4 regions of the Microbacterium sp. WCS2018Hpa-23 genome follow, and region 1 is predicted to be linked to each of the others. Evidence: predicted binding sites of a transcription regulator. Region 1 holds the regulator's gene; each other region holds the start of a gene.

Region 1 (7,572 bases):
CGGAGCTTCGAGAAGAGTCCCTGCTGGAACTGCGCCAGCTGGGGGCCCGGCGCCTTCGTCTTCTTCGCGAAGTCCTCGATGAGCGCCCGCTGTGCGGAATCGAGCTTGGTCGGGGTGACCACCTGGACGCCGACGCGGAGATCGCCGCGCTGGCTGCCTCGCAGTGGAGTGATGCCGCGACCCTTGATCGTCAGGACGTCACCCGACTGCACGCCGGAGCGGACCTCGAGGTCGACCTCGCCGTCGAGCCCCTGGATCGTGGTCTCGGTGCCGAGGATCGCGTCGGGCATCGAGACCTCGAGCGTCGCCAGCAGGTCGTCGCCGTCACGGCTGAAGGACGGATGCGGATTGACGGTGACCTCGACGTACAGGTCGCCGTTCGGGCCGCCGGCCTTGCCGACCTCGCCGGATCCGGGGAGCTGCAGACGCAGGCCCGTCTCGACGCCGGCCGGGATGTCGAGCGAGACCGTGCGGCGCGAGCGCACGCGTCCCTGACCGCCGCAGGTGCCGCACGGGTAGGGAATGGTCGTGCCGTAGCCCTCGCAGGTGCCGCACGGCTGCGACGTCACGACGTTGCCGAGCAGGCTGCGCACCTGGCGCTGCACGTGACCGGAGCCACCGCAGATGTCGCAGGTGACGGGAGACGTGCCCTCCTGGCAGCACGAGCCGTTGCAGGTCTCGCACAGGACAGCGGTGTCGACCTCGATGTCACGGTGCGCACCGAAGACGACGTCGCCCAGATCAAGCGTCACGCGGACCAGCGCGTCCTGTCCGCGCTCCCGGCGGGACCGTGGACGCGCTCCCCTGCCGCCGCCTTGACCCGCACCGAAGAACGTCTCGAAGATGTCACCGAAACCGCCGAAGCCGCCGAAGTTGCCGGCAGCGCCGTCTCCGCCGCCCATGTCGTAGCGACGACGCGATTCGTCGTCGCTGAGCACGTCGTACGCGTGCGTCACGAGCTTGAACCGCTCGGCGGCGTCTTCACCCGGGTTCACGTCGGGGTGGAGCTGACGAGCCAGACGTCGGTACGCCTTCTTGATCTCGTCGGTGGAGGCGTCGCGAGAGACGCCGAGTACCTCGTAGTGGTCTGCCACAATGGCCCTTCTGCGTGTGCTGTTCTCTGGGCGCCCGCGTCAGCGGGACGCCTCGTCTTCATCGAGCATCCGCGAGAGATAGCGGGCGACAGCCCGCGCAGCCGCGAGATTGCTCGGATAGTCCATGCGCGTCGGCCCCATCACGCCGACACGCGCCGTGCCGCTGGGCGCGGCGTAGTTGCTGGCCACGATCGATGCCTCTCCGAGGCCGAACGAGGCGTTCTCGGTACCGATGCTGGCCGCGAGGCCATGTGAGTCCGCCTCCATCTCGCTCATCAGGCGCAGCAGGGTGACCTGCTCTTCGATCGCCTCGAGCAGAGGGTGGATGCTGCCGCGGAAGTCCTGCTCGCGTCGCGCGAGGGTCGCCGCTCCCGCCATCACAAGGCGCTCCTGACGGAAAGCCCCGAGCTCATCGATGATGATCGTCGCGAGTGCCCGCAGCGCGACGTCGCGCGAGTGCTCGTCTGCGGCGAGCAGGTTCTGCAGTCGCTCGGCCGCATCGCTCACCGCGCGCCCGGTGATGAGCGCCGACAGACGCGCACGGAGGATCGCCATGTCGGCTTCGTCGACATCGACCGGCAGCGGCGCCATGCGCTGGGAGACCCCACCCGCATCGGTGACGAGGACGATCAGCAGCCGGTTGGGCGACAACGCGACGAGTTCGAGATGGGTGAGGTGCGCCCGCGCGAACGACGGGTACTGAGCGAGGGCGACCTGTCCCGTGAGCTGGGTGAGCACACGGACGGTGCGCACCATCAGGTCGTCGAGGTCGGAGGGCGCCGTCAGGAACGACTCGATCGCCGTGCGCTGCGCGACCGTGAGCGGACGCAGCTGCGCGAGGTGGTCGACGAAGACGCGGTAGCCCTTGTCGGTCGGGACTCGACCCGATGATGTGTGCGGCGCGGCGATGAGCTCTTCGTCTTCGAGCAGTGCCATGTCGTTGCGGATCGTCGCAGCGGACACACCGAACGAATAGCGGTCGACGATCGATCGGCTGCCGACCGGCTCGTGCGTCTCGACGTAGTCCTGCACGATCGCGCGGAGAACCTGGAGGCCTCTTTCACTGACCATCGCAACCCCCTCCCTCTGGCACTCACTGGGTACGAGTGCCAATTCTACCCGCCGAGGCGGGTGCCGCGCTGATCGCCCTACGATGACGGGTATGAGTGTCGCGCCGCAGGTCACCGTGTCCACCGGAATCGTGCGGGGCGAAGCGATCGGCGGAGTGCGTCGCTACCTCGGCATCCCGTACGCCGCCGCACCGTTCGGGGCGAACCGCTTTCGCGCGCCGCAGCCCGCTCCCGTGTGGGAGGGCGTCCGGGACGCCACGGCGTTCGGTCCGACGGCTCCGCAGCATCCGTACCCCGGGGCGATCGGCGACCTGCTGGGCTCGGTCGAGATCCCGGGAGACGAGATCCTCTCGGCCAACATCTGGGCGCCGGAGGATGCCGCGGGCGCGCCCGTCGTCCTCTGGATCCACGGCGGCGCGCTCGAGCGGGGTACCGCCGCGCTCCCCCTCTACGACGGAGCCGCGTTCGCTCGGGCGGGGATCGTGTTCGCGTCGATCAACTACCGTCTGGGCTCCGAGGGCTTCTCGGTGCTCGACGGTGCCCCTCGGAATCTCGGTCTGCAGGACGCCGCGGCCGGACTCGCCTGGGTGCACAGCGAGATAGCCGCGTTCGGCGGCGACCCGTCGCAGATCACGGCCATGGGTGAATCCGCCGGGGGTGCGATCGTCGCCGGTCTGCTCGCGAACCTCTCGTCGCGCTCGATGATCGCGCGGGCGATCATCGAATCCGGACCGCTCGAGGCGCAGACCGCGAAAAGAGCGGGCCGCGTCACGGCGCAGCTGGCGAAGCAGCTCGGCATCAGGGCCGACCGCGCGGGCTTCCTCGGAGCGTCCCCTGCGAAGCTGCTCCATGCGCGCAGGCGACAGGCCGCCGGCTCGTCGCCGCTGGGCGGGGCGCCCGGGTTCCAGTTCGCGGTGGATGCCGAGTCTCTTCCCCACTCGCCGCACGAGGTCCTCGCCGACACCGACGTCCCGCTTCTCATCGGGAGCAACACGGACGAGTATCGTCTCTGGTTCCCCCCGGCTGCCCTCGCCGGAGTCAGTCCCTCGAAGCTGCTGCTCGCACGACTCGCTCTGCGGATCCCGCGGACGGCCGTCGCGGCCTATCGTGCGACCTTTCCCGGAGCTTCCACGGGCGAGATCTTCGGCCAGCTCGCCACAGACATCATGCTGCGCGCGCCGCTGACCCGACTGGCCAGGGCGCGCACAGCGCCGACCTATGTCTACGAATTCGCCTGGCAGAGCACTGTCCGCGATCTGCGTGCGGCTCACGCTCTCGAGCTGGGCTTCGTGTTCGACCGCCTCCGCGACCCCGAAGCACAACGGCTCGCCGGAGCCGATGCGCCGCAGAACCTTGCAGACGAGATGCACTCGGCGTGGATCTCCTTCATCAAGACCGGTGACCCGGGGTGGCCACGGTTCGGCCCCGAACGGATGACGCGACTGTTCGACACCCAGTCCTCCACCGTCGCACAGCGACGTACAGAGGCACTCGACCTGCTGCCGTAGCGACCCGATACGCGGTCAGTCCGTGAGCTCGCGCACCACAGCATCGGCGAGCAGGCGTCCTCGCAGTGTGAGCTGCACGCGCCCGCGCCCGCGCACCGCGGCGGCGGGGTCGACGAGGCCGTCCGCGATCAGGCCGGCGACACGCGTGCGCTTGTCCGGCTGCAGGTCGGCGACCGCGATCCCCTCGCGGATGCGGCTCAGCAGCAGAATCCGCTCGAGGGTCCTCGATTTCGCATCAGGACGCTCGGTTCCGGCGGCCGGCGACTCCTCGGCGGCGAGACGCTGCGCGTAGGCGGCCGGGTGCTTCACGTTCCACCACCGGAGCCCTGCGATGTGGCTGTGCGCGCCGGGGCCGAAGCCCCACCAGTCACTTCCCCGCCAGTACGCGAGATTGTGTCGCGAGCGCTGTTCCACAGTGCGCGACCAGTTGCTGATCTCGTACCAGTCGAAGCCCGCCGCTGCGAGACGCGCATCGGCGAGCTCGTACATGTCGGCCTGCAGGTCGTCGTCCGGCGTCGGCACCTCACCTCGGCGGATCTGCCGCGCGAGCTTCGTGCCGTCCTCGATGATCAGCGCATAGGCCGAGATGTGGTCCGACTCGAGCGCGAGCGCCGCATCGAGCGATGCCTCCCAGTCGGCCAGCGACTCCCCCGGCGCTCCGTAGATGAGGTCGACGCTGACCGCGAGGCCTGCATCCTTCGCCGCCGCGACTGCTGTCGTCACGTTCTCGGGGCGATGGGTGCGGTCGAGAGCGGCGAGCACATGCGGCACTGCCGACTGCATGCCGATCGAGAGCCTCGTCACACCGGCATCCGCGAGTGTGCGGGCGACCCCGGGCGTCACGGTGTCGGGGTTCGCCTCGACCGTGACCTCGGCGCCGTCCGTCAGACCGAACGCGTCGGTCGCCGCACCGAGCATCCGGGCGAGATCTCCCGCGGGCAGGAGAGTCGGCGTGCCTCCGCCGAAGAACACAGTGTCCATCGGGCGCAGCGCGCCCGCATCCGCGAGCACGCGCTTCGCCAGGTCGATCTCGGTGATCAGCGTCGAGGCGTAGTCCTCCTGCTTCGCACCGCGAAGCTCGCCGGACGTGTAGGTGTTGAAGTCGCAGTAGCCGCAGCGCACCCGGCAGAAGGGGACGTGGAGATACGCCGAGAACGGCACAGCCGGGTCGATCGCGAGATCGGACGGAAGGCGTCCGTCTGCCGGTGCCGGATCGCCCAGAGGAAGGGGACCGGCCATCAGAGAACTGCGGCCATCAGACCGGAGTCGCGTAGAGCGGAGAGATCGCCCGCAGGTAGCGCGCGAACAGCTCCCGGCGACGGCGCTTCACGAGCGCGGGGACGACGCGGTACAGCAGGGAGTTCGGCGCATCGAATGCGCGCACCGAGAACCACACCTCGTCGTTGTCCTCGCGCCAGTCGATGTCGAAGGATTCCTCACCGCGCACGACGGAGCCGCCGACCGTGCCCAGCACGAATCCGATGCGACGCTTCTCTTCGGTGACCGAGATCACACGGAGTTCGGCATCCGCGCGCATCCCGCTCACACGCCCATGCAGACGAAGGGTCATCCCGGGACCAGCGAACGGAGTGCCCTCGGCATCGAAGCGCTGCTCGACGTCATTCTTGCTCGGGGCGATCGGGGTGCCCTCCGCATCGAAGCTCACCCCGGCGTACGCGGGGCCCGGAGCCGGGCGGACATCCTCGATGCTCAGGCCTGAGGCGCGCTGCGCCGTCCAGGTCAGGAGCGATTCACCGGCGGACTGGAAACGTTCGATGCCGCTGCCGATCCGCCAGGAGTTCTCCGCCGGGAGGCTGCGCTCCGGCGGGTACTGCATCAGATCGGGCGCGTGGGTCGCACCCACGGCCGCATAGTCCACCGTGTCGTCTCGGAAAGTCCCGCGCCGCATGATTTCAGCCTACTTCCCGTTTCCTGGACGATCACCCTCCACGCGCCGGGAACGCCCGACCCGCAAGGGCCCTACTTCTTGTCCTTGCCCTCGACGTCGCCGGAGAGCGCGGCGATGAACGCCTCCTGCGGCACCTCGACACGGCCCACCATCTTCATGCGCTTCTTGCCCTCTTTCTGCTTCTCGAGGAGCTTGCGCTTGCGGCTGATGTCACCGCCATAGCACTTGGCGAGCACGTCCTTGCGCAGCGCCCTGATCGTCTCGCGGGCGATGATCCTGGCGCCGATGGCGGCCTGGATCGGCACCTCGAAGTTCTGGCGAGGGATCAGCTTGCGCAGTCGCTCCGTCATCAGGGTGCCGTAGGCGTAGGCCTTGTCGCGGTGCACGATCGAGCTGAACGCGTCGACCTTGTCGCCCTGCAGGAGGATGTCGACCTTGACCAGGTCCGCCTCCTGCTGTCCGGCGGGCTCGTAGTCGAGCGAGGCATAGCCCTGCGTCTTGGACTTGAGCTGATCGAAGAAGTCGAAGACGATCTCACCGAGCGGCATCATGTAGCGGAGCTCGACACGTTCCTCGGAGAAGTACTCCATGCCCAGCAGCGCACCGCGACGCGACTGGCACAGCTCCATCACGGTGCCGACGTAGTCCTTGGGCAGCAGGATGGCCGTCTTCACCATGGGCTCGGACACCGAGCCGATGCGCCCGTCGGGGTACTCGCTCGGGTTCGTGACCGTCACGGTCTCGCCGGTGTCAGAGGTGAGCACTTCGTAGATCACACTGGGCGCGGTGGTGATGAGGTCGAGACCGAACTCGCGCTCGAGCCGCTCGGTGATGATCTCGAGGTGCAGGAGTCCGAGGAACCCGCAGCGGAAGCCGAAACCGAGGGCGACCGACGTCTCAGGCTCGTACTGCAGCGAGGCGTCGGAGAGCTTGAGCTTGTCGAGCGCCTCTCGGAGCTCCGCGTAGTCGCTGCCGTCGATCGGGTAGACCCCCGAGAAGACCATGGGCTTCGGGTCGGTGTAGCCCGGCAGAGCCTGGGTCGAGGGCCTGCGTGCCGTCGTGATCGTGTCACCGACCTTCGACAGACGGACGTCCTTCACACCGGTGATCAGGTAGCCCACCTCGCCGACGCCGAGTCCCTTGGAGGGCACCGGTTCGGGGCTGGACACACCGACCTCGAGCGCCTCATGATTGGCACCCGTCGACATCATCTGGATGCGCTCGCGGGGCGACAGGCTGCCGTCGATCATGCGGACGTAGGTGACGACACCGCGGTAGGCGTCATAGACCGAGTCGAAGATCATGGCTCGGGCAGGCGCGTCGGCGTCGCCTACGGGTGCCGGGATCTCCTTGACCAGGCGGTCGAGCAGCTCCTCGACCCCGACACCGGTCTTACCGGAGACGCGCAGCACGTCTTCGGGCTTGCCCCCGATGAGAGATGCCAGTTCCTTGGCGTACTTGTCGGGGTCAGCGGCCGGCAGATCGATCTTGTTGAGCACCGGGATGATGTGCAGATCGTTCTCGAGCGCCAGATAGAGATTCGCAAGTGTCTGAGCCTCGATGCCCTGTGCGGCGTCGACGAGCAGGATGGCTCCCTCGCATGCGGCGAGAGACCGGGACACCTCATAGGTGAAGTCGACGTGGCCGGGGGTGTCGATCATGTTGAGCGCGAAGGTCTCGCCATCGATCTCCCACGGCATCCGCACGGCCTGGCTCTTGATGGTGATGCCGCGCTCGCGCTCGATGTCCATGCGGTCGAGGTACTGGGCGCGCATGTCACGGTCCGAGACCACGCCGGTGATCTGGAGCATGCGGTCGGCGAGGGTCGACTTGCCGTGATCGATGTGCGCGATGATGCAGAAATTGCGGATCTGCACCGAAGGCGTCGCGGCAGGCTGAAGAGGAGTGAGGGCGCGTGGTGACATGTCCCGTCGATTCTACGGTGAGGCGAGGCTTATGCTCGCTTCGCCCGATCCGGTGATATTCTGCCG
Region 2 (7,572 bases), on a different contig from region 1:
GAGATCGAGGTGAAGGCGCGCGAGCTGCTCGCCCGCTTCAAGCTCGACGCCAAGGAGAAGGACTTCGCCGCTTCGCTCTCGGGCGGCCAGCGCAAGCTCCTCGAGATGGCCCGGGCCCTCATGAGCGATCCGACGCTCGTGATGCTGGACGAGCCGATGGCGGGAGTCAACCCTGCTCTCACGCAGTCGCTCCTCGACCACATCCTCGATCTCAAGGGACTCGGGATGACGGTGCTGTTCGTCGAGCACGACATGCACATGGTCCGCCACATCGCCGACTGGGTCGTCGTGATGGCAGAGGGACGCGTGGTCGCGGAGGGGCCGCCCGACGAGGTCATGGAGGACCCCGCAGTGGTCGACGCCTACCTCGGCGCCCACCAGGACCTCGACCTCGGAGCCGTCACCGGCCGCATCCCCGTGATCGAGAACGCTGCCGCGGCGAAACTCCGCGAGCAGATCGAAGCAGAGGCCGAGGCGGAACTCGCAGCGACGAGTACCGCCGATCCCGACCAGAGAGGCAACGCATGAGCGCCGAGATCCCCGCAACGTCGCCAACCGACGACGTGGTCGTCGAACTCAAGGACGTGCACGCCGGCTACCTGCCTGGGGTGAACATCCTGAACGGCGCCAACCTCGTCGCGCGCCAGGGCGAGCTGATCGGCATCATCGGGCCCAACGGCGCGGGCAAGTCGACGCTGCTGAAGTCGATCTTCGGCATGGTCAACGTCCGCAGCGGCGACGTCACCGTGAAGGGCGAGAGCATCGTCGGGCTCAAGGCCGACAAGCTGGTCAAGCGCGGTGTGGCCTTCGTGCCGCAGACGAACAACGTCTTCCCGTCGCTCTCGATCGAGGAGAACCTGCAGATGGGGCTCTACCAGAACCCCAAGATCTACGCAGAGCGTCTCGAGTTCGTCACCGGTATCTTCGCCGAGCTGGGCAAGCGACTGAAGCAGCGCGCGGGCTCGCTCTCGGGCGGCGAGCGCCAGATGGTGGCGATGTCGCGGGCTCTCATGATGGATCCCTCGGTGCTGCTCCTCGACGAGCCCTCCGCGGGCCTCTCCCCCGTGCGTCAGGATGACGCGTTCATCCGCGTCTCCGACATCAACAAGGCGGGCGTCACCACGATCATGGTCGAGCAGAACGCGCGGCGCTGCCTGCAGATCTGCGACCGCGGCTATGTGCTCGATCAGGGCAAGGACGCCTACGAGGGCACAGGGCGCGACCTGCTGAACGATCCGAAGGTCATCGGACTGTACCTCGGAACGCTGGGCACCGACGCCGCCTGACGGCTCACCACGACAGAGGGACGGATGCTTCGGCATCCGTCCCTCATCTGTATATGCGCTCGGCCGACACCCGACGAAGGCCCCAGGCACGAGGAAAGTCCCGGGCACGACGAAGGCCCCGGATGCTGAATCCGGGGCCTTCGCTCGTGATCAGTTGGTGCGGGAGATCAGGTTCTCGGCGTCGTACACGTACGTGCCGATCGAGGCGCCCTGCGGGTCGCCGTTCTCGTCGAACGTGATCTCGCCGGAGTAGCCGTCGTAGTCGGCGGTGCCTCCGTCGTTGATGATCTTCGCGCAGTCGGTGAAGCTGGTGCACTTCTCACCGTCGCCGGTGCCGCCCGAGACCTCGGCCATCTTGGCCGCGATGTCCGCACCCTCGGTCGAACCTGCCGCCAGAGAGGCGAGTGCGACGAGCACGACGGCGTCGTATGCCTCGGCCGCGTACGTGAAGTCGTTGACCTCGGGGTTGCCCTCACCCGTCCAGAACGTCTGCAGACGGTCGGTGAAGTCGTCCTCGAGCGCGGGTCCCGGCTTGGTGCCCTGAGCGCCCTCGAGCGAGAACGGGAAGTTCGTGTCGGGCGACGAGCCGTAGTCCGACAGGTTTCCGTCGACCAGGTAGAACTTGTCGGGCGAGATGCCCGCGTTCACCAGCAGCGGGGCGATGGTCTTGAACTGGTCGAACGACACGATCGCGACGGCGTCGGGGTTCTGAGCCTTGATCGTCTCGACCTGTGCGTCGAACTGACCGTCACCGACGTTGTACGACGCGTCTGCGACGACCTCGCCACCGGCGCCCTCGAACGTCGACTTGATGTTCTCGAACAGACCTGTGCCGTAGGCGTCGTTCTGGTAGATGACACCCAGCGTCTTGTGGCCGTCTTCGGCGATCAGGTTGCCGAGAACCTCGCCCTGCAGCAGGTCGCTGGGAGCCGTGCGGAAGTAGAGTCCGTTGTCGTCCCAGTCGGTGAAGTCGGGGCCGGTGTTGGAGGCGGAGATCTGCAGGATGCCTGCGGAGACGTTGCCGTCGAGGATCAGGCGCGAGACACCGGATGCGGCGGCGCCGACGATCGCGGTGACCCCTGCACCCTGGAGCTTGGTGATCGAGGTCTCGTACGCCTTCGTGTCGGTGTCGCCCTCGTCTTCTGCGGTCAGGTCGATCGTGACGCCTGCTGCAGCGTCGTTGACCTCCTTGACGGCGAGTCCGACGCCGGATTCCATGGGCGGGCCCAGGAACGACAGCGATCCGGTCTGCGGCAGCAGCGAACCCAGCTTGAGGGTGAGGTCGGCGGACGATCCGCCACCGTCGGACGGCTCGTCCGAGGGCGTGCTGCTACAGCCTGCGACGACCATCGCGGAGACGCTCAGCAGCGCGACTCCGGCGAGGATCTTGGCGCTGCGCGAGCGCGTGAATGCGGTCATGATGCTCCCTTGCGTGACTGGCCGTGGATTGTGACCACGGTCGGGTGCTCTAACACTAGGACTGAAAGGTCTCGCGTAGGGGTCGCCGATGTTTCGGTGCGTTAACGATCCGACACCGGGTTTCGCAGCCGTTGATCCGCCGGTTCAGGCCAGCTCGGGCTGCGCACTCCTCCGCCCGCGGCGGGCGGCCAGCAGCAGGTCGATGATGAACACGGCGATCGCGATCCAGACGATGACGAAGCCGAGCCATCGCTCGAGCGGCATCGGCTCGCCCAGTACCGCTGCTCCGATGATGAATTGCATGACTGGCGTGATGAACTGGATCATCCCGATGACGGTCAGGTTGATGCGTCGGGTGCCGGCGGCGAACAGCAGCAGCGGCACCGCCGTCGCCACTCCAGCGAAGGCGAGAAGCACAGCGTGCCAGACTCCGTGGGAGCCCATCGTGATTCCGTCGGGGGTGGCGGCGACGAGGATCAACTGCACCACCGCGATCGGGATCAACCAGAACGACTCGAGCGTGAGACCGCTGATCGCGTCGACCGCGGGGCCGATCTTCTTCTTGATGAGCCCGTAGACGCCGAACGACGCGGTGAGCGACAGCGCGATCCACGGGAACTCGCCATAGAAGAGGACGATCACGATCACGGCGACGGCGGCGATGCCGATCGCCGCCCACTGCAACCTGCGGATGCTCTCCTTGAGCACGAACACCCCGAGCAGAACAGTGGTGATCGGATTGATGAAGTACCCGAGGCTGGTCTCGACGATGTTCCCCGAGAGGGTGCCGATGAGGAACACCTGCCAGTTGACGTAGATCAGGACACCGGCCAGTGCGGTCCATCCCAGCAGTCTCGGCTGCCGGATGATCGCGCCGATCGCCTTCCACCCGCGAGTCACTGTCAGAAGCAGGATGCAGAACACGAATGACAGCAGTACCCGCCAGGCGACGACCTCCCACGGCCCTGTCGGCACGAGCAGCAGGAAGTAGAGGGGAAGGACACCCCACAGCAGGTACGCACCCCCTGCATACGCGACCCCCGCGGTCTGCGTCGCTCGGGCGGCGGCGGTGTTCGTCGTGGCTGTGTTCGTCGGGGGCACCGCACAACCCTATTCCCGGCGCGAAGCGGCTCCTCGCCGTGCGCCCGCCTTGGTCAGAGAATGGCAGGAATCGGTGGCCACCTGGCGGGATGCAGAAAGGGCCCGGATGCGAGAAGCATCCGAGCCCTTCCGAAGACGTTGTCTCAGCGGACGACGACTGCGAGCACGTCGCGCGCCGACAGGACGAGGAACTCGTCTGCGCCGAACTTCACCTCGGTGCCGCCGTACTTGCTGTACAGGACACGGTCGCCGACGGCGACGTCGAGCGGAACGCGGTTGCCGTTGTCATCGATGCGGCCGGGGCCCACGGCCACGACCTCGCCCTCCTGGGGCTTCTCCTTGGCGGTGTCGGGGATGACCAGGCCACTCGCGGTGGTCTGCTCGGCCTCGACCTGCTTGATGACGATGCGGTCCTCGAGCGGCTTGATGGAAACCGACACGGTCTACCTCTTCTTTCTTGACGCTGACAGGAAGACTTTTCGCACTCTCAACCCGAGAGTGCTAATCCAGTCTAGGCGTTCCGCTGGCACTCACGCAATGCGAGTGCCAATGCGTCGATCGGGCCGCCGCCTAAGCTGGGCAGGTGGAGATCTCCGAGCTGCGCGCCCTGCTCACGCCCGAGGGCCTTGAACTGCTGGATGCGCTCGGCCCCGTCGATCAGGTCGCCGATGTGGCCCGCGCGGTGTCGCGCCTGCGATCAGCCGGACACTCCCCCGATATCGTCTCGGCCGTGGTCGGGCAGGCGCATCTGCGGGCCAAGGCGAAAGCCAAGTTCGGCGACTTCGCGGCGAGGATGCTGTTCACCCGTGCGGGACTCGAGCAGGCGACACGTCTCGGTGTCGCCGCCCGCCACGCACAGCGGATGCGTCGGGCCGGAATCACGAGCGTCGCCGACCTCGGCTGCGGAATCGGCGGAGACTCCCTCGCCTTCGCCGGTGCAGGCCTCGACGTGCAGGCGGTGGATGCCGACGAGGTGACGGCCGCGATCGCGGCCTACAACCTCGCGCCATTCGGCGAGAGCGCGGTCGTGAGGCACGGCACGGCGCAGGAGAACGTGCCGTCCGATGCGAGCGACACCGGTGCTATCTGGATGGATCCTGCTCGGCGCACCTCGGGGCACAGCGAGACGCGGCGGGTGTCGTCCGACGACTACTCGCCTCCACTCGACTGGGCCTTCGATCTGGCATCCCGCCGTCCGACAGGCATCAAGCTCGGCCCCGGACATGATCGTGACGCCCTCCCTACCGACGCCGAGGCGCAGTGGGTGAGCGCCGAGGGCAGCGTCGTCGAGCTGGTGCTGTGGACCGGAGCGCTCGCGCGTGCGGGCGTCCGCCGCGCGGCACTCGTGATCCGCGGCGAGCGCTCGCACGAACTCACGGCCGGGGCCGACGCGGAGGACGTTCCCGTGCGCGGACTCGGGGCTTTTCTGCATGAGCCGGACGGAGCGGTCATCCGCGCACGGCTGATCGGAGACGTCGGGCGGAGCCTCGATGCGGGCATGCTCGATGAGCGCATCGCCTATCTGACCTCGGACGCTGCGCTGACGAGCCCGTTCGTGCAGTCGTTCCGGGTACGCGAGACGATGGCGGCGAATCCGAAGGCCGTCAGCGCAGTGCTCAAGACTCACGGCATCGGCACTCTCGAGATCAAGAAACGCGGCATGGACGTCGATCCCGCGGCCTTCCGCAAGAAGCTCACGCTCAAGGGGAGTCAGTCGGCGACGTTGATCCTCACCAGGATCGGCGACCAGCGGCGCGCGATCCTCGCCGACAGGGTGCCCGCCGCGCACTGACCGTTCACCCTTCGGTGTCGTCCGACGGTATCTCCACCTGAATCGGGTCCTGGTACTCCCCACCCAGCTCGAGCGTCTCGCCGGGCCTCACCGTCACACCGGGTTGTGCGGTGTCGGCCGCCGACACGTCCCCCGCGATGACGAGGTACGGGGTCTGGTTCGACGTGAAAGCCAGCGTGATGCTCCAGGACTCCTCGACGCTCCCTGAGACATCGGCCGTGATACCGCCGAGGCTGAGGCCGGAGGACTGTGCTTCACCCAGCGGCCCGCACGCGATCCCGTCGATCGCGTCGACCACCAGACAGTCCTCGCCAGTCGCTCCCACAAGGCGCTGTCCGTACCAGATCGGGGCGTCCTGGAAATAGCCCACGACGGAGAAGGAGTAGTCCTGGAAGCCCTCTTCCAGAAGCTCTTCCGCGCGCACGCGCTCCTCACCTGCGAACTGCGACAGCCAGTCGTTCTGCGAGCTCGGCCACCGCTGGATGATCGCCACGAGTTCGCCCTCGGTGGTGCGCACGGCGGACGCCCAGATCTGCTCGGCGTCCTCACCCTCGACGGAATCGAGGTTCACCGACACACCGACGCCGCTGCCGTTCTGAGCGTCCTCGCTCCGCTGGCACTGGGTCGCTGAGTCCTGCGGGGTGTCGAGGATGAGGCAGACCATCTCGCCGTCCTCTTTGGTCGCGTGCCAGACGAGGACATCCTCCTCCCGTCCGATCGCCCTCAGGCTTCCGGCGTCGTACCCGCCGTCAGCCTGGAGTTCGGCTCGGCGCTCCTGTTGAGCTGCGGTGAGGTCGACACCTCCTGCTCGACCGAACAGAGCCCACCCTGCCGCGAGACCGACCACCAGCAATACGGCGGAGGCGGCGGCGATCGCCTTCCAGTGCTGTCGGAGGGCGGCGCGCAGGGCCGTCGTCTCGCCAGCCTGCACGTCGCCGGTCGGTTCGCTCGCGCCCGCCCCATTCGCCGTGTCGTCGTCGGCGGCTTCTTCGGCGACGGGCGCGTCGGTCGATTCCACTTCCGACGATTCCACGACGGTCGATTCCGGTGCAGCAGCTTCCGGTGCCGCAGTCGCGGCCGACCTCCACCCCCGGGTGGCCTCGAGTTCACGCAGCCGCGCGGCATCCGCATCCGTCAGACCGCCGTCGCGTCCGTAGGCCTTCAGCTGCAGGGCGCGCAGCTCGGCGGCATTCTCGGCTTTCTCGGCGTCGAGCATCCGCTAGCCGAGTCTCTCGAACTGCATGCCTGCCCACACCAGCCATCCGAGGCTGTACACGGTCGCGCACAGGCCGAGGACGAGCGCCCATCGCGCGATCGCGCGGCTCTCGACCGGCCGCCGCAACGACATGATCGCCGCGATCACCGCGACGACAGCGATCGGAACGCCCCAGCCGACGAAGAATGACGCCACCAGGGCGACGATCGCCGCCATCAGCGCCCACGGCGCGAGCCTGGTGTCGTCGATGGCTGCATCCGCGGTCGACGGCTGCCACTCGGCATCGTGACCGATGTCGTCGGCGACCGGTCCGCTCACGACCACGGGCTCGACACCGACCGGTCCCGTGGGCAGCTTGGTGTAGCCGTCGCGCCGCGCGCCCGGAATCCGCGCCGAGCCGGCCGGGTGCTCGACCTCGCCGCTGGGCCCCTCGATCCGGGGACGAGGGAGGGCTGCGTCCGGCACTGAAGCGGGATCGCCCCCGTGCGGGCCGGGGGTGCGGGGAACGTCGCTCATCACATCACCGCGACGCGCTCATCGACCTGGATCTCGGTGACGGGAAGGGTCGAGTCCGCGCCGAACGCGAAGGTCGACGGGCGACGGCCCGACGCGATCAGCTCGGCCGCGAGCGCGGCGATCATCGCCCCGTTGTCGGTGCACAGCGACAGCGGGGGGATGCGGACGGTGACTCCCGCGGCCTCGGCCCTGCTGAGGGCGACCTCGCGCAGCCGACGGTTCGCGATCACGCCGCCGCCGAG
Region 3 (7,572 bases), on a different contig from region 1:
TCTTCGGCATCGAGCTGAACCTCGTGCAGTATCTGCTGATCGTGCTCGTCTCGGTCGTCGGCTCCGCCGCCACCGCCGGCACCACGGGCGCGACGGTCATGCTCACGCTGACGCTGTCGACCCTGGGCCTGCCGCTCGAGGGCGTCGGCCTGCTGCTCGCGATCGACCCGATCCTCGACATGGGCCGCACCGCGGTCAACGTCGCGGGCCAGGCGCTCGTGCCGACCATCGTCGCCAAGCGCGAGGGCATCCTCGACGAGGAGCTCTACAACGCCCCGCGCGAAGGCCTGCCCTTCGCCGACGACTCCGACGACGACGCGCCCGAGGCGGATGCATCCGGCACCGCGGACGCCGAGAAGGAACCGGCCGGCCGCCGCTGACCCCGCATCACCCGAGCGCCTCGCCCCTCACCGGGCGAGGCGCTCGTGCGTGCGGCAGGTGACTCCGCAACCGCCGCGTGTGTTCGGGACCTGAGCGGGCGCTACGCGCGGCCCTGCTGGCGCGTGGCGCCACGCGTGTCGAGCGCCAGCTCCTCGGCATCCATCGCGGTCATCAGCTCGCGCATGACCTCCTCGTCGAGGTTGCCGGCGTCACGCTCGGCCAGCAGGATGTCGCGACGCACCTGCAGCCACCCGCGCGAGAGGGCGACGAGATCGTCGTACGACGGCCGCGCTGCGGCATCCTCGACCTGCTGCGCCTCATCGGTGTCCTTCTCGACCCGGGTCATGCGCTTGGTGAACGCGTCGAAGACGCTGAGGTCGACCTCGCCGTACTTCTGCTCCCACTCGACGCGCTTCTCGGCGAGGAACGCCTTGCCCGCCTCGCGGCTCTTCTCCTTGACCTCGGCGATCGCTCTCTCGTCGTCTGCGTCGTCGACATCACTGGCGATGCCCAGCCCGCGGATAAGCAGTGGCAGCGTGAGGCCCTGCAGCAGCAGTGTGCCGACCGTGACGATGAAAGCCACCACCACGATCGCATGCGACGGTTCGGTGTCGAGAGCCGCGAGGTCGGCCGCGGCGAGCGCTGTCGCGAGCGTGACGACGCCGCGCATTCCCGCCCACGAGATGACGGCGTTGTCCTTCCAGGTCAGCTGCAGCCCGGCCATGCGGTCGCGCACGATCTTGGAGCGCAGCTCCTCGGCGCTGTAGTCCTTCCAGCGTTTCGACTCACGTCGTCGCTCGTCGAAGGCGCCGGACTCGACCGTGCGATCCCAGCGCTCGAGTCGCTTGCGGTCTTGGAAGTTGGCCCACCCGTTCGCCGGGTACACGTAGAGCGGCCGCATGACGAGGACGACCAGCATCACGGCACCCGAGAGCAGCAGGATGCGCCCCACCTCCTCGCCGCCGAGGTCGCTGAGCACCCGGGGGAACTGCAGGCCGATGTAAGCGAACACGAAGCTCTCGAGGAGCAGGTCGGCCGACAGCCACAGCGGCGTCTCCTGCTGGCGGGTCGTGTAGTCGGTGCGCGGGGAGTTGTAGCCGACGTAGAGCCCCATCGCCACGACGGCGAGCACACCGGATCCGAGCAGGTGCTCGGCGATCGCGTACGCGCCGAAGGGGGCGAGCAGGCCGAAGGTGCCGATGACGACGGCGTCGTTGATGCGCATGCGCAGCTGGTGCAGCACGATGCCGAAGACGAGTCCGATCGCGACGCCGACCCCGACGGCGAGCAGGAACTGCCCGATGCCGTCGACGATGCCGACCGTGGCACCGGCGATGATCGCCGCGAACACCCGGTACAGGGTCAGCGAGGTCGCGTCGTTGATCAGGCTCTCCCCCGAGAGCACCGTCATGATGCGCCGAGGCAGACCGAGCTTGCGACCGATCGCGGCCGCCGAGACCGCGTCCGGCGGCGCGACGATGGCTCCCAGCAGCAGTGCGCCCGGCAGAGTCAGCGACGGCAGGATCCACCACGCCACGAGCCCCACCGCGAGCGATGTGAGCAGCACGAGAGTGATGCCGAGCCGGCGGATCTGCGGCAGGCTGCGCTTGAAGCCCACGAACGACACGTCGAGGGCGGCCGAGTACAGCAGCGGCGGAAGCACGAGGTTCAGCAGCAGGTGGCCGTCGATCTCGACGTCGGGCACGAAGGGCAGGAAGGATGCCGCGAGCGCCACCACCGTCACGAGCAGCGGTGCCGGCCAGCCGCGCCATCGGGCGATCGCCGCCACGACGACAGCACCGACGAGCACGTAGAAGATCTCGGCATCCATGCCTTTAAAGTACTGCCCTCCCTCGACGTCGCACGATGTGCACCCCGAGTCGAAGCACGAGGTCAGCCGCGGTCGTCGGCGAGCTCGTCGCGCAGCCCGGCGTTCTCATCTTCCAGATCGAGGACCCGTCGGATGCCGACGATGTTGATGCCCTCGACGCGCAGCCCCGTCACCCGACGAATGCGCTCGAGATCGTCGTCGCTGTAGCGGCGCGTGCCTCCGTCGCTGCGCGCGGGAGCGACGAGACCCTTGGCTTCGAATAGCCGCAGACTGGCCTCCGGGACGCCGCTGAGCTGCGCTGCGACGGCGATGCCGTACAGCGGTGTGCTCGAATCGCGTTCACCCATCGGCATCTCCCTCTCTCAGCACTTGCATTCTATCTCGCCCTGTTCTATAAAAAATCTATAGCCATCGGTGCAGATAATCTGCATCCACATCGCCCACTCGGGCCACTCGAAAGGAGATACTCATGGCCATGTCCTTCGATCCGTTCAGTCAGCTCGACCGCTTCGCTGCGAGCGTGCTGGACTCCGTCCGCGCACCCCGTCTCATGCCGGTGGACCTCTACCGCGACGGTGACAGGTACATCCTGCACGCGGACCTTCCCGGCATCGACCCTGGGTCCATCGACGTCGACCTCGACGGCGGACAACTCACGATCCGTGCGCAGCGCACGGCCGACGGTCGCGAAGGTGTCCGCTGGCTCGCCCGCGAACGCGGGGCCGGTTCGTTCCTCCGCCAGTTCTCGCTCGGCGACGGCGTGGACCTCGACGCGATCAGCGCCTCGTACGAGAGCGGGGTGCTCTCGGTGATCATCCCTGTCAGCGAGCGCGCCAAGCCCCGCAAGATCGAGGTCGAATCGAGCGACAACCGGCAGTCGATCACCGCCTGACGATCGGCCCCTGACGATCACCGTCCGATTCCGGTGGGCCGGGTGCAGCCCGGCCCACCTCTCCCGTCATCCGGAAAGGACTCCCTCATGCACACCTCCCCTGCACTCGACCGGTTCCTCCGCGGAATGGAGTACCCGGCGACGCGTGACGACCTGCTCCGCGAAGCAGCCCGCGACGGACTCGGCCCCGACGACCGCGCCGCACTCGCGCAGCTTCCCGAGCAGAGCTTCAGCGCGGCCTGGCACATCCGCTACCACCTCACGCGCCATGCGCTCGCCGAGGAGCTCGTCCCCTCGGCATCCGCTGCGCCCGTCGCGGCCTGACACGCACCGGCCACGAGGCGGGCGGGAATGCCGCGCCCGCCCCAGCCGTTGCATCCGGGGATGACTTCCACCGCGCTCTCCGTTCTCGACCTCGTCCCGGTTCGCACCGGGCAGACCAGTGCCGAGGCGATCTCCGCCTCCCTCTCCCTCGCGGCCACCGCCGACCGGCTCGGCTATCGCCGCTACTGGTTCGCCGAGCACCACAACATGCCCGCTGTGGCATCCACCACTCCTCCGGTGCTGATCGCCGCAGCCGCGATGCGCACGACGCAGATCCGTCTGGGCTCGGGCGGTGTCATGCTGCCCAACCACGCTCCGCTGATCGTCGCCGAGCAGTTCGCCGCCCTCGAGGCCATCGCCCCCGGCCGCATCGACCTGGGCCTCGGCCGGGCCCCCGGCAGCGACCCCGTGATCACGCAGCTGTTGCGCGGATCGGGCACGACGAGCGACGTCGAGCAGTTCCCCCGCAACGTTCAGGACATCGCCGCTCTCATCTCGGGCGCGGGCGCGACCGTGCGCTTCACGTCCGGCGGCGAGTACACGGTGCACGCGACGCCGTCGGCCACCGGCAGCCCCGAGGTGTGGCTGCTCGGATCCAGCGACTACTCCGCCCAGCTCGCCGCATCGCACGGCCTGCCGTACGTCTTCGCGAACCACTTCTCAGGGCAGGGCCTCGAGCGCGCACTCGATCTCTACCGCACGGGATACCAGCCGAGCGAAGAGCACCCCGAGCCCCGCACCTTCCTGACGGTAAACGTCGTGGCATCCCCCACTCAGGAGGAGGCCGAGGCGCGGGCGCTCCCCCAGCTGCGCATGATGTCGCGCCTGCGCCTGAACAAGCCGCTGATCGCACTCGAGACGGTCGAAGAGGCACTGGCCGCCGAGTCGGATGCCGCGACCGACCAGGTCGTCGAGGCCGCCCGCTCCCGCTGGTTCGTCGGCACGGGCGAATCCGTCGCCGAAGAGGTGCGTGCCTTCGCGTCGAAGTGGGGCGTCGACGAGGTCATGCTGTCGCCCGTCGCGGGAGCGTACGAATCCGAGCCGCGCGACTCCGCCGCCGGCCGCGCCCAGACGCTGGAGCTCGTCGCCGCGCTCTGACCTCCGCGCCGCCCCGCTCCGCAGCGCACCGCCCCGCGCCGCCCTGCCCCGCGCCGCCCTGCCCCGTCCTGCACCGCACCGCCCTGCCCCGTCCTGCCCCGTCCTGCCCCGTCCTGCCCCGTCCCCCAGTCGGGGCCACTTCCGCATCCGTTCTCCAGGCGGGGCCACTTCCGCATCCGTTCTCCAGGCGGGGCCACTTCCGCAGGCTGAAAAGGGCTCCGCGGTGCAGAAGTGGCCCCGTCCGCGGCGCCGGATGCAGAAGTCGCCCCGCTCGCGATGGCGTCCTGCACCGCGCATGCCGACCACCGGCGCGACTTGTCCACATCTCTCGGGATCCCGGCGACCATCAGGCTCGAATGGCACATCCGATCGACGAGCCTGAGCGCATGCGCCATCGGATACTCCTCCCCGACCAACTCGGCCGCCACTTCACGGTGCGGCAGGCCGCGTCGGCGGGAATCGGCCGGGGTCGCGTCTCCGCACGCGATCTCGACCGACCTTTCCGCGGGGTGCGCTCGGTTGAGGCTGCGGAAACACCGCTCGAGCGGATCTCCGCGTTCGCGCCCCGTCTGCACCGTGGTCAGTTGATCGGCGGAGAGACGGCGATGCGGGTATGGGGGGTATCCGCATCCCGGCATCTGGAACGTCGAGGCACCGATCGTCGTGGTGGTGGCGACGGGTTCGGCGCGCGTCCGCAGCCGCGGCGTCACCGGCCGACGCCTGGCGGAGGGACGAGTCCATCCCTGGCGAATCGGCGAGCTCCCGCTCATCGATCCGGTGGCGGCTCTGTTCATGTGCGCCGCGACGTTGACCGACGGTCAGGTCGTCGTCGCTCTCGATGCACTGATCACTGCGGCTGACAACTATCCCGGTCTACGTGCGGCACGTCCGCCGTTCACCGTGATCGACATCGAGCAGCGCCTGCGGGATTGGGGCCGCTTCCCCGGTTCCCGACGAGTCCGCGATGCGCTTTCCCGCGCGCGCGAAGGAGTGGAGTCTCCGAAGGAGACCGAGACGAGGCTGCTCATCGTGGCCGACGGTCTTCCTGAACCCGTCGTGCAGCACGAGATCCACGAGAACGGCCTCTTCATCGCGCGGAGCGACATGGCCTATCCCGAACTCAAGATCGCGATCGAGTACGAGGGCGACGGCCACCGCACGAGCCGCGACCAGTGGCGACGTGACATCCAGCGACAGCGCGAACTCGAGGACCACGGATGGATCGTCATCCGCGTGACCCAGCTCGACCTGGATGACGCACGACCGCTACTGGACCGCATCCGTCGCGCGATGGCATCCCGCCGCTGACCCTCACCATCTCCTTTTCCTCGCCGAACTCGAGCCGGGGCCGCGGGCCGGCAGGCGCCCAGGCGGGGCCACTTTCGCACCTCCGCCCAGGCGGGGCCACTTTCGCACCGGAATCGCTTACCAGCAATGCGAACGTGACCCCGCACACGTGTGCCATGCGAAAGTGACCCGGCACAGGTAGTGGGCGCACTCACGGATGACAAGGGCACTCACGAAGGTGCCCCGAACTCGCCCATCCCGATCCTCAAGGGCCTGCGGTTGGGGCCAGTTCCGCATCTCGACTCGTGCGCGGGGTCACTTCCGCACCCTCGTCACCACTTCACGATGCGCTTTTGACCCCGCACAGGCGCCCGGTGCGAAAGTGACCCCGGGCCCCCGCGTCAAGGGCTGGTATTCCGGTGCGCCTGGGCGTAGCGTCACGAGCAACGGAAGGGGTTCGATGATGAGCACGACCAAGACCCTGGCACTCTGGGTGGCTTATGGCACGAACGGTGTCGCAGGCAGCATCCGACACGATGATGAGGGGTACACCGTCGTCATGGCGGGTTCCGATGCGGCGACGGGTACCTACCCGAATCTCGCGTCGGCGAAGGGCGCGCTGCACTCGCACATGTCGCCGGGCAGTGCCTGGCCCATGTTCCGCGAGCACTGACCCAGAAGGGGAGTGCGGGGCGCAACGGTCGCGGGGTCACGCCCGCGACCGTCGTACGCTGACTTCATGCGTATCGCCCCTCTTGCCGTGACTGCCGCCATGCGGACGGTCGACGAGCATCTCGCGATGGTTCTCGCCGCGACGGTGGCCCGGTCGGACGAGTCCGTGCGGGTCGACGACGCCCTGGGCCGCACCCTCGCCGAGCCGGTGCGCGCCCGAGTGGATGCGCCGCTGTTCGACAACTCCGCGATGGACGGATACGCCGTGCGATACCCGGACGTGGCCGCGGCGACAGCTGCGCATCCCGTCGCACTGCGGGTGATCGCCGATCTGCCTGCCGGGTCGACCGCCGAGCCCGAGCTCGGCGCGGGCGACGCGGTCCGGATCATGACCGGTGCCCCTGTTCCCCGTACGGCGACCGCGGTGGTCCCGTTCGAGCACACCAGAGACGGCCTGCAGGGCATCGACGCGCCCGCGGTGGTCACCACCGCACCCGTCCGCGAGGGAGCCCACATCCGCCGCCGGGGCGAGGAGCTGCGAACGGATGCCGAGGTCTCCCCCGCCGGCACCGTCGTCGGCCCGCTGCAGATGACGGCCTTCGCGGTGGTCGGGGTCGACTCCATCGTCGTGAGGCGTCGCCCCCGCGTCGCCGTCATCTCGACGGGCAGCGAGCTCGCGCCCGCCGGCGGGACGTTCGCGCACGGCCAGATCCCCGAGTCCAACTCGGTGCTCCTGTCATCGCTGTGCACGCAGGCGGGTGCCGAGGTCGTCTCGGTCGAGACGGTGACGGACGAGGATGCCGCGTTCGAGGCGCTGCTCGAACGCGCGGTCACCCGATCCCGCGCTGACGTCGTGGTCACCTCGGGCGGGGTCAGCGCCGGCGCCCATGAGGTCGTCAAGAATGTGCTGCGCGATCGCATCGAGTTCGTCGCCGTGGGCATGCAGCCGGGCAGGCCGCAGGCGTTCGGCCGCCTCGACGACACCCTGGTCTTCGGCCTCCCCGGCAATCCGGCCAGCGTCGCCGTCTCGTTCGAGGCCTTCGTGCGTCCGGCTCTGCTCGCTCTTCAGGGTCGCGAGGGGCTGCAC
Region 4 (7,572 bases), on a different contig from region 1:
CGACGTACTCGCCCGTTGCCGCGTTCAGGCCCTGGCCCGAGGGGAGCTCGGAGACCTTGTTCGCGACGACACCCGGCTCGAGACCGGCGTTCAGCGCGATCTGCTTGAGCGGAGCCTCGATCGCGACGCGAACGATGTTCGCACCGGTCGCCTCGTCGCCCGTGAGCGACAGAGCGTCGAGAGCCTTGGTGCCCGACTGGATCAGCGCGACGCCACCACCGGGGACGATGCCCTCTTCGACGGCTGCCTTCGCGTTGCGGACGGCGTCCTCGATGCGGTGCTTGCGCTCCTTGAGCTCGACCTCGGTTGCCGCGCCCGCCTTGATGACGGCGACGCCACCTGCAAGCTTGGCGAGACGCTCCTGCAGCTTCTCACGGTCGTAGTCGCTGTCGGTGTTCTCGATCTCACGACGGATCTGCGTGACGCGACCCTCGATCTGGTCGGCCTCGCCAGCACCCTCGACGATCGTGGTCTCGTCCTTGGTGACGATGACCTTGCGTGCACGACCCAGCAGGTCGAGCGTGGCGTTCTCGAGCTTGAGACCGACCTCTTCGGTGATGACCTGACCACCGGTGAGGATCGCGATGTCCTGCAGCTGCGCCTTGCGACGGTCACCGAAGCCGGGGGCCTTGACGGCGACCGACTTGAAGATGCCCTTGAGCTTGTTGAGCACGAGAGTCGCGAGAGCCTCGCCCTCGACGTCCTCGGCGATGATGACGAGCTCCTTGCCGTCCTGGATCACCTTGTCGACGATGGGCAGAAGGTCCTTGATGTTCGAGATCTTCTGGTTCGCGATGAGGATGTAGGCGTCTTCGAAGACAGCCTCCTGGCGCTCCGGGTCCGTCACGAAGTACGGGTTCAGGTAGCCCTTGTCGAAGCGCATGCCCTCGGTGAGCTCGAGCTCGGTGCCGAAGGTCTGCGACTCCTCGACGGTGACGACACCCTCCTTGCCGACCTTGTCGATCGCCTCGGCGATGAGCTCGCCGATCGCGGGGTCAGCGGCGGAGATCGACGCGGTCGCGGCGATCTGCTCCTTGGAGTCGATCTCCTTCGCGCTGGCGAGGAGCTCCTCGGTGATCGCTGCGACGGCCTTCTCGATGCCGCGCTTGAGCGAGATGGGGTCTGCGCCGGCCGCGACGTTGCGCAGGCCCTCGCGGACGAGTGCCTGAGCGAGCACCGTGGCGGTGGTGGTTCCGTCACCGGCGACGTCGTCGGTCTTCTTGGCGACCTCCTTGACGAGCTCCGCACCGATCTTCTCGTACGGGTCGTCGAGCTCGATCTCCTTGGCGATGGACACGCCGTCGTTCGTGATCGTGGGGGCGCCCCACTTCTTCTCCAGCACGACGTTGCGACCGCGCGGGCCGAGCGTCACCTTGACGGCGTCGGCGAGAATGTTGAGGCCGCGCTCGAGGCCGCGGCGGGCCTCCTCATCGAAAGCGATGATCTTTGCCATGAGTTTTGTCGTCCCTCCTGGACGTAGACGTTGGGTTTAGCACTCAGAGTGAGAGAGTGCTAACGCCATTCTGGCACTCGACCCCTTCGAGTGCAAGCTGCGCGGAGGGACTGCGCGGCGGTCTACGGGGCGGGCGTCTCCGCCGGAGTCTCCGGCGCGCTCGTCGATCGGTCGAGTCCGATGACGACCGTGAGCTGCTTCGCCCCGGTGTCGTTCAGATCGGCGTAGAAGTCGCTCTGCTCGACCGCCGCTCCGCCGATCAGATTCGCGAGTCCGATGGCCGCCAGCTCATCCTCGTCTGCGATGTAGTACACGGTCGTGGTCGAGAAGTCCTGGCTCGCGCTGTCGCTGGCGAACACGGCGTCGGCCGCCCAGCCGTTGTTGATCAGCACATCGCGCATCTGCTCGTCCAGCCCCGCGTCGGGCGAGGCGTTCAGGATCATCACCGAGTACGTGACGTCGACCACGCCGGTCTCCACCGGCGTGGGAGTCGCGGTCGGGACGGCCTCGGGGAAGAGGCTGATCCGCCCCATCACCACCAGCGAGCCGAAGATGCCGCCGATGATCAGCACCAGTGCGGCCACGAAGGACCAGAGCAGGACCACCCAGCCGTTCATCCCGGGGGCTTCGGCGCGGTGCGCTCCGACGCGTCCGGACGATCGGGGGACGTCGTCGAATCGATCTCGGCTGGGCTTTGACACTCCTCGATGCTAACGGCACCGACCCGTGTATCCGCATCGTGGCGCCTCAGCGCGTGGCGGGAAGCTCCGTCAGCCGACGAAACCGGGGGTTCGCGACGCCCTCTGGAACGATCGCGCGTCGCGGATGCGGCGGAGGCGGCGCACCAGCATGGGGTCGTACTCCAATGCCGCCTCGGACTCGAGGAGACGGCCGAGGAGCTGGTAATAGCGGGCCGAGCTCATGCCCAGTTGGGTGCGGATGGTCTCCTCCTTCGCGCCGCCGTGCCGCGGCCACGCGGTCTCCAGCGCGAGGATCGCACGATCCCGCTCGCTCAGCTCTTCCAGCATGAGATCAGATTAGGTCGCCGGCGCGTCGATCCCTGCGCGCCACTCCCACCATCGGCCGAGTGGGTCGGCTGCCGCACGCACCTCCCCGTCGAGCGCCACCACGAAGCCGGGCCATCCTTCGGCGGCGACGGGAGGCACCCAGACGTCGAGGAGCGCGGGAGGGTCGATCGTGACCCAGCGCGCGTCGAGCCCTCGGATTCGGTCGACGAGTGCCTCACGTGCCTCTCTGGGGATGTGCACGAGCACGCCGGGAGTCGTCACGACGAGCGTGGCGTCGCGCGGCGCGTCGGCGGCGAGCGCGTCGATCCGCTCGATCGCGTCCCCGACCACGAGCATCGGCGGGTCGGATGCCGCGATGTCGAGCGCTGCGGTCACCCGCTGCTCCCGCCCGCGCTCCCCCGGCCACACGAGTCCCTGCAGCCAGCGTCGATCGCGGTCATCACGGGCGTCGAGAGGCGCGAGGTCGATGCCGGCACGCCACACGACGTCGGGCATCCGGATAGGGGGAAGGTCTCCCTCGACACGACTCTCGAGCAACACGGTCGATGGGCCGCCAGCGGGGTCGAGCGACGACCGCAGTCGCCCGTCGGCGCCCACGAAGCGATACGAGTACCGGTCGGGGTATAGGCAGAGCCCTGCGGAGGCGCCGACCTCGAGCAGCGCGATCGGGCCGTCGATCTCAGACAGCACGGGAAGCAACGGGGCGAGTCGCAGCGGCTCGTTCGTCTGCAGCCGCCGCCCGGTGCACTCGACGACGATCTCGTCGGCACGTGCGACGACGAACGACCGCCAGGCGCCGTATCCGTCGAGTGTCGCACCCAGCATCCGCGTCACCGCGAACACGAGCGGAGGCTGCCGCCTGTTCTCCGGGATCCGCGCGAGGATCCCCTGCACCTCAGGGTCGCCCGCGACACCCTCCGCCCATTCGACATACAGGTCGCTGCGCCCTGGCGCCTCCTGCTCGGCGAAGCGCGCGTAGCGCTGCTGCACGGCATCCGTCATGCATCCATTGTCTCGTGGCGCCGAGGGGCGTCGAACGCGAGAGAATGGAGCAGACCCCCAGGAGGACCGATGTCGTACAGCGTGGACAAGACCGAAGAAGAGTGGCGCGAGGAGCTCGGCGAAGAGCAGTACGCCGTGCTGCGTGAAGCCGCGACCGAGCGTGCATGGACGGGCGAGCTGCTCGACGAGGGCCGCGCAGGCCTCTACACGTGCGGGGCGTGCGGCGCCGAGCTGTTCAAGAGCGGCACCAAGTTCGACTCCGGATGCGGATGGCCGAGCTTCTACGAGTCGATCCGCCCCGACGCGGTGCAGCTCATCGAGGACACGACCCTCGGCATGGTGCGCACGGAGGTCCGCTGCGCGAACTGCGGCTCGCACCTGGGCCACGTCTTCCCCGACGGCTTCGGCACGCCCACCGGCGACCGCTACTGCATGAACTCCATCGCGATGAACTTCACGCCCGAAGAGTCGTGAAGGCCCTAGAAGCCGTCCGCGCGCGACAGTCCTGGTCGAAGGTCACAGATGAGGCGCCGTCGCGCGACGAGCTGCTGAAGCTCGTCGCCGCGGCCGGACGGGTCGCCGACCACTCGTCGCTGCGTCCGTGGCGGCTCATCGAGCTGCGCGGGTCCGACCGCGAGGTGCTCGGTGCGGCGATCGCGAAGGCCGAGGGAGACAAGTCACCGTCGTCGAAGCCCCTCCGTGCACCGCTGCTGATCGCCGTGGTCGCCAGCTACCGCAAGAGCGACAAGGTGCCCCGGTGGGAGCAGGAGGCCGTCGCCTCCGGCGTCGCGCACATGCTCAGTCTGCTGCTCGACGAGGCCGGCTGGGGCGTGCTCTGGCGCACCGGACGGTACACGCGCTCGAAGGCCGTCGCCAAGGCTCACGGCATCGGCAAGAACGAGGAGCTGCTCGGGTGGCTCTACGTCGGGGGCAAGCCCGCGGGAAAGAAGCCGGGGCGACGGAAGCCCGTCGACGCCAGCGCTCTCGTCACCCGGATGCCGCAGCCCAAGAAGAAGTAGTCAACTCCGTCGGCGACGCGGCAGCGCGACGATGACGGACGCCACGGCGACGACCACCATCCCGACGATCTGCCAGGGGGCGGGTCCCGCGGCCGCAGGCCACAGCAGGTCGATGATCACCGACGTCGCGAGCTGCCCCAGCACCGACCCGAGCCCCATCAGCAGCACACCCGTGTGCGCCACGATGAAGGCGCCGAGCAGGATGTAGGCCGATCCCAGGAACCCGCCGAGGTACAGCCAGGGCTCGGCGGGCGGCGCCTGCGGCAGACCTCGCACGGCGACGCTGATGCCCGCAGCGACGAGAAGCGCGATCGTTCCTGCGATGAAGCTCATGAGAGTCGCCGAGAGGGGCGACTGCACCCGCTGCGCCAGACGACCGTTCGTCGCCGCCTGCCATGCGATGCCGACACCCGCGGCGAACGGCAGGAGGAGCATCCACAGCGGCGCCGTGGCGAGCACGTCGCCGCTGAGCGAGATCCCGACTGCGGCGAGCGCCAGCGCCCCGCCGAGCACACGCCCGGGGGTCACGGCGACGACGCCGGCGGGTCCGAAGCCGATGCGATCGAGCACGAGGCCGTGGAGCGTCTGCCCCGCGACGACTCCGACCGTGAACAGCGAGACGCCGAGCACGCCGGCCGTGACGCCCTGGGCCGAGACGGTGAGGGCTCCGCACGCGCCGCCGAGGAGCATCCAGAACGGGATCGTCCGATCGCGGATGCCGTCGCGCAGCCGGCCGACTCCTCGCCGGGCCGAGGGGATGCAGGCGATCACGACGATCAGGGCGGCGAGCCCGACCGCGAAGGAGATGAGGCCCGCGACGATGCCGTTGTCGACCTTGACGCCGAGCACCCCGTTGATGCGCGCCTGGATGGCGGTCATGACGCCGATCGCCACCGCCCCGCCGAGCGCGACGGGCGGGGAGAGTCGGCGGGTCTGGGACACCTGTCGACCCTAGCCGAGCGGGCGGATGTCGGCGGCCGGGCGTACCCTGACGGCATGTGCGCGAGTTATGGTCTGGATCCGCGGTTCACCGACACCGAGCTCCTCGCTGCGGCCGACGAGGCGGTGCTCGAGGGGCTCCGGGGGTGGGCGCAGGAGAACGCTCGAGAGACCGTGCGTCCGACCGGCAAGAACCTTCGCAACCTCAATCCGATCGTGGTGCAGCCCGAGACCTCTCCGACGTTGGAGCCTGCGTGGTGGGGGTTCCTGATCGGCGGAGAGCCCTCGAAGTTCCCGTCGATCAACACCCGTTCCGAGCGCCTGCAGGACCGGCCCGGTGGGTTGAAGACCAGGGCGCTCGTCCCCGCGACCAGCTGGTACGAGATGAAGAAGCCCGAGCGCGTGTGGCACGAGTTCCTCATCGACGACGGAGCGCTCTTCGGCATGGCCGCCGTCACCCAACGCGGGCGCACAGCCGACGGAGAGTCCTACACGTGCTACTCGATCGTGATGCGCCCGGCCCCTCCGCACCTCGCCGGCATCCACGATCGGATGCCGCTGCTGATCCCTGCCTCGCTGAGCGAGGACTGGCTCACCGCCGAGCCGACGAAGGAGATCATCGACGAGGCACTGCTCGCCGCCGCGACGCTCGACGAGCGCGTGCACGCCGCCCCTCGTGAGGACGACAAGGGCGCGGAGCGGCTGTTCTGATCACCATGGACTCGACACAACTGAACGCTGCCGCGACCGAGCGCGCAGAAGAGCTGCCCGGCGCAGAGCGGGAGAACCCGTTCGGCCCCGAATGGGACGTGTACAAGGTACGAGGGCGGGTGTTCCTACTGGTCCCCCTCGACGGCACCGGCAGGATCACGCTCAAGTCGCACCCTGACGACGCCGTGGCGCTGCGCGAGACGTTCGCCGACATCGTGCCCGGCTATCACATGAACAAGAAGCACTGGATCACGCTGACGCCCGGGCCTTCTCTGGAGGAAGACCTCGTGACCGAGCTCGTCACAGAGTCGTACCGATTGGTCGTCGAGAAGCTTCCGAAGGCGCAGCGTCCGGTCGATCCGAATCTGTTCGGACGCCCCGCTCCGTGATTCGGCACTGACAACGCGGCACCGGCACCGCGGGACACCGCGCATCCGCCTCGAGGATGACCCCCGGCATCGGCGGAACGGTACCCCGGGAGGACGCGCGGGCCTGGGCGCCGTCTGTAGCGTCGAAGACATGATCACAGCAGAAGGCCTCACGAAGAGATTCGGAGACAAGACAGCCGTCCAGGATGTCTCGTTCACGGTGCAGCCGGGCACGGTCACGGGATTCCTCGGGCCGAACGGCGCGGGCAAGTCCACGACGATGCGCATGATCGTCGGCCTCGACCGGCCCACCTCCGGCACGGCGACCGTCGGCGGACGGGAGTATCGGAAGCTCCGCGCACCGCTCACCGAGGTCGGCGTTCTGCTCGACGCGAAGGCGGTGCACACGGGCCGCACCGCACGCAATCACCTCCGCGCGATGGCGGCGACCCACGGCATCCCCGCCTCCCGCGTCGACGAGGTCATCGACCTCGCCGGCATCGGCCCGGTCGCCCGCAAGCGCGCGGGCAAGTTCTCGCTCGGCATGGGACAGCGACTCGGAATCGCCTCCGCGCTGCTCGGCGACCCGCACACGTTGATCCTCGATGAGCCGGTGAACGGCCTCGACCCCGAGGGTGTGCGCTGGGTGCGCCAGTTCGTGCGCCACGCGGCGTCCGAGGGGCGGACGGTCCTGCTGTCCAGCCACCTGATGAGCGAGATGGCGCAGACCGCCGATCACGTGATCGTGATGGGCCGCGGCCAGGTGCTCGCCGATGCTCCGCTGCAGGAGCTGGTGCGCGCATGGACGACGAACACCGTGCGCGTGCGCACCCCCCGTGCCGCCGATCTGGCGGCCGCCGTCGGAGGGCCCTCGGTCGAGATCGTGAGCTCTGCTCCCGACCTTCTCGACATCGTCGGTCTGCCCGCGTCGCGCATCGGCGACCTCGCCGCGGATCGCGGCATCCCCCTGCACGAACTCACCCCGACCACAGGATCGCTCGAAGACGCGTACCTCGCGCTCACCGGCGACTCGGTCGAGTACCGGACGAAGG

The links. Region 1 encodes HrcA, which represses chaperone genes, less so after heat shock. Its sites were predicted from a motif close to TTNGCACTCGNNNNNNNCGAGTGCNAA; they were not measured.
Region 2: groES (co-chaperone GroES) is a predicted target of HrcA. The motif match lies at 4,330-4,356, and genes of this name have one in related genera.
Region 3: RQG77_RS04090 (Hsp20/alpha crystallin family protein) is a predicted target of HrcA. The motif match lies at 2,581-2,607, and genes of this name have one in related genera.
Region 4: groL (chaperonin GroEL) is a predicted target of HrcA. The motif match lies at 1,490-1,516, and genes of this name have one in related genera.

The regions. Positions count from the first base shown of each region.
Region 1 is NZ_JAVTIZ010000004.1:127,789-135,360, forward strand. Features, by position in the region: gene dnaJ (molecular chaperone DnaJ) at 1-1,094, opposite strand, end outside; gene hrcA (heat-inducible transcriptional repressor HrcA) at 1,134-2,165, opposite strand; gene RQG77_RS08135 (carboxylesterase family protein) at 2,257-3,672, shown strand; gene hemW (radical SAM family heme chaperone HemW) at 3,688-4,911, opposite strand; gene RQG77_RS08145 (DUF1990 family protein) at 4,928-5,581, opposite strand; gene lepA (translation elongation factor 4) at 5,653-7,506, opposite strand.
Region 2 is NZ_JAVTIZ010000006.1:310,197-317,768, reverse strand. Features, by position in the region: gene RQG77_RS12480 (ABC transporter ATP-binding protein) at 1-528, shown strand, start outside; gene RQG77_RS12475 (ABC transporter ATP-binding protein) at 525-1,286, shown strand; gene RQG77_RS12470 (ABC transporter substrate-binding protein) at 1,437-2,705, opposite strand; gene rarD (EamA family transporter RarD) at 2,850-3,806, opposite strand; gene groES (co-chaperone GroES) at 3,950-4,246, opposite strand; gene RQG77_RS12455 (class I SAM-dependent methyltransferase) at 4,390-5,598, shown strand; gene RQG77_RS12450 (hypothetical protein) at 5,603-6,814, opposite strand; gene RQG77_RS12445 (hypothetical protein) at 6,818-7,330, opposite strand; gene tsaD (tRNA (adenosine(37)-N6)-threonylcarbamoyltransferase complex transferase subunit TsaD) at 7,330-7,572, opposite strand, start outside.
Region 3 is NZ_JAVTIZ010000002.1:107,054-114,625, reverse strand. Features, by position in the region: gene RQG77_RS04105 (dicarboxylate/amino acid:cation symporter) at 1-380, shown strand, start outside; gene RQG77_RS04100 (sodium:proton antiporter) at 482-2,212, opposite strand; gene RQG77_RS04095 (MerR family transcriptional regulator) at 2,275-2,559, opposite strand; gene RQG77_RS04090 (Hsp20/alpha crystallin family protein) at 2,682-3,104, shown strand; gene RQG77_RS04085 (DUF2795 domain-containing protein) at 3,192-3,428, shown strand; gene RQG77_RS04080 (LLM class flavin-dependent oxidoreductase) at 3,489-4,526, shown strand; gene RQG77_RS04075 (hypothetical protein) at 5,196-5,834, shown strand; gene RQG77_RS04070 (hypothetical protein) at 6,277-6,486, shown strand; gene glp (gephyrin-like molybdotransferase Glp) at 6,553-7,572, shown strand, end outside.
Region 4 is NZ_JAVTIZ010000005.1:33,473-41,044, forward strand. Features, by position in the region: gene groL (chaperonin GroEL) at 1-1,453, opposite strand, end outside; gene RQG77_RS09385 (LytR C-terminal domain-containing protein) at 1,576-2,154, opposite strand; gene RQG77_RS09390 (DUF3263 domain-containing protein) at 2,224-2,481, opposite strand; gene RQG77_RS09395 (DUF2332 domain-containing protein) at 2,491-3,483, opposite strand; gene msrB (peptide-methionine (R)-S-oxide reductase MsrB) at 3,553-3,957, shown strand; gene RQG77_RS09405 (nitroreductase family protein) at 3,954-4,502, shown strand; gene RQG77_RS09410 (DMT family transporter) at 4,503-5,444, opposite strand; gene RQG77_RS09415 (SOS response-associated peptidase family protein) at 5,499-6,152, shown strand; gene RQG77_RS09420 (MmcQ/YjbR family DNA-binding protein) at 6,158-6,541, shown strand; gene RQG77_RS09425 (ATP-binding cassette domain-containing protein) at 6,672-7,572, shown strand, end outside.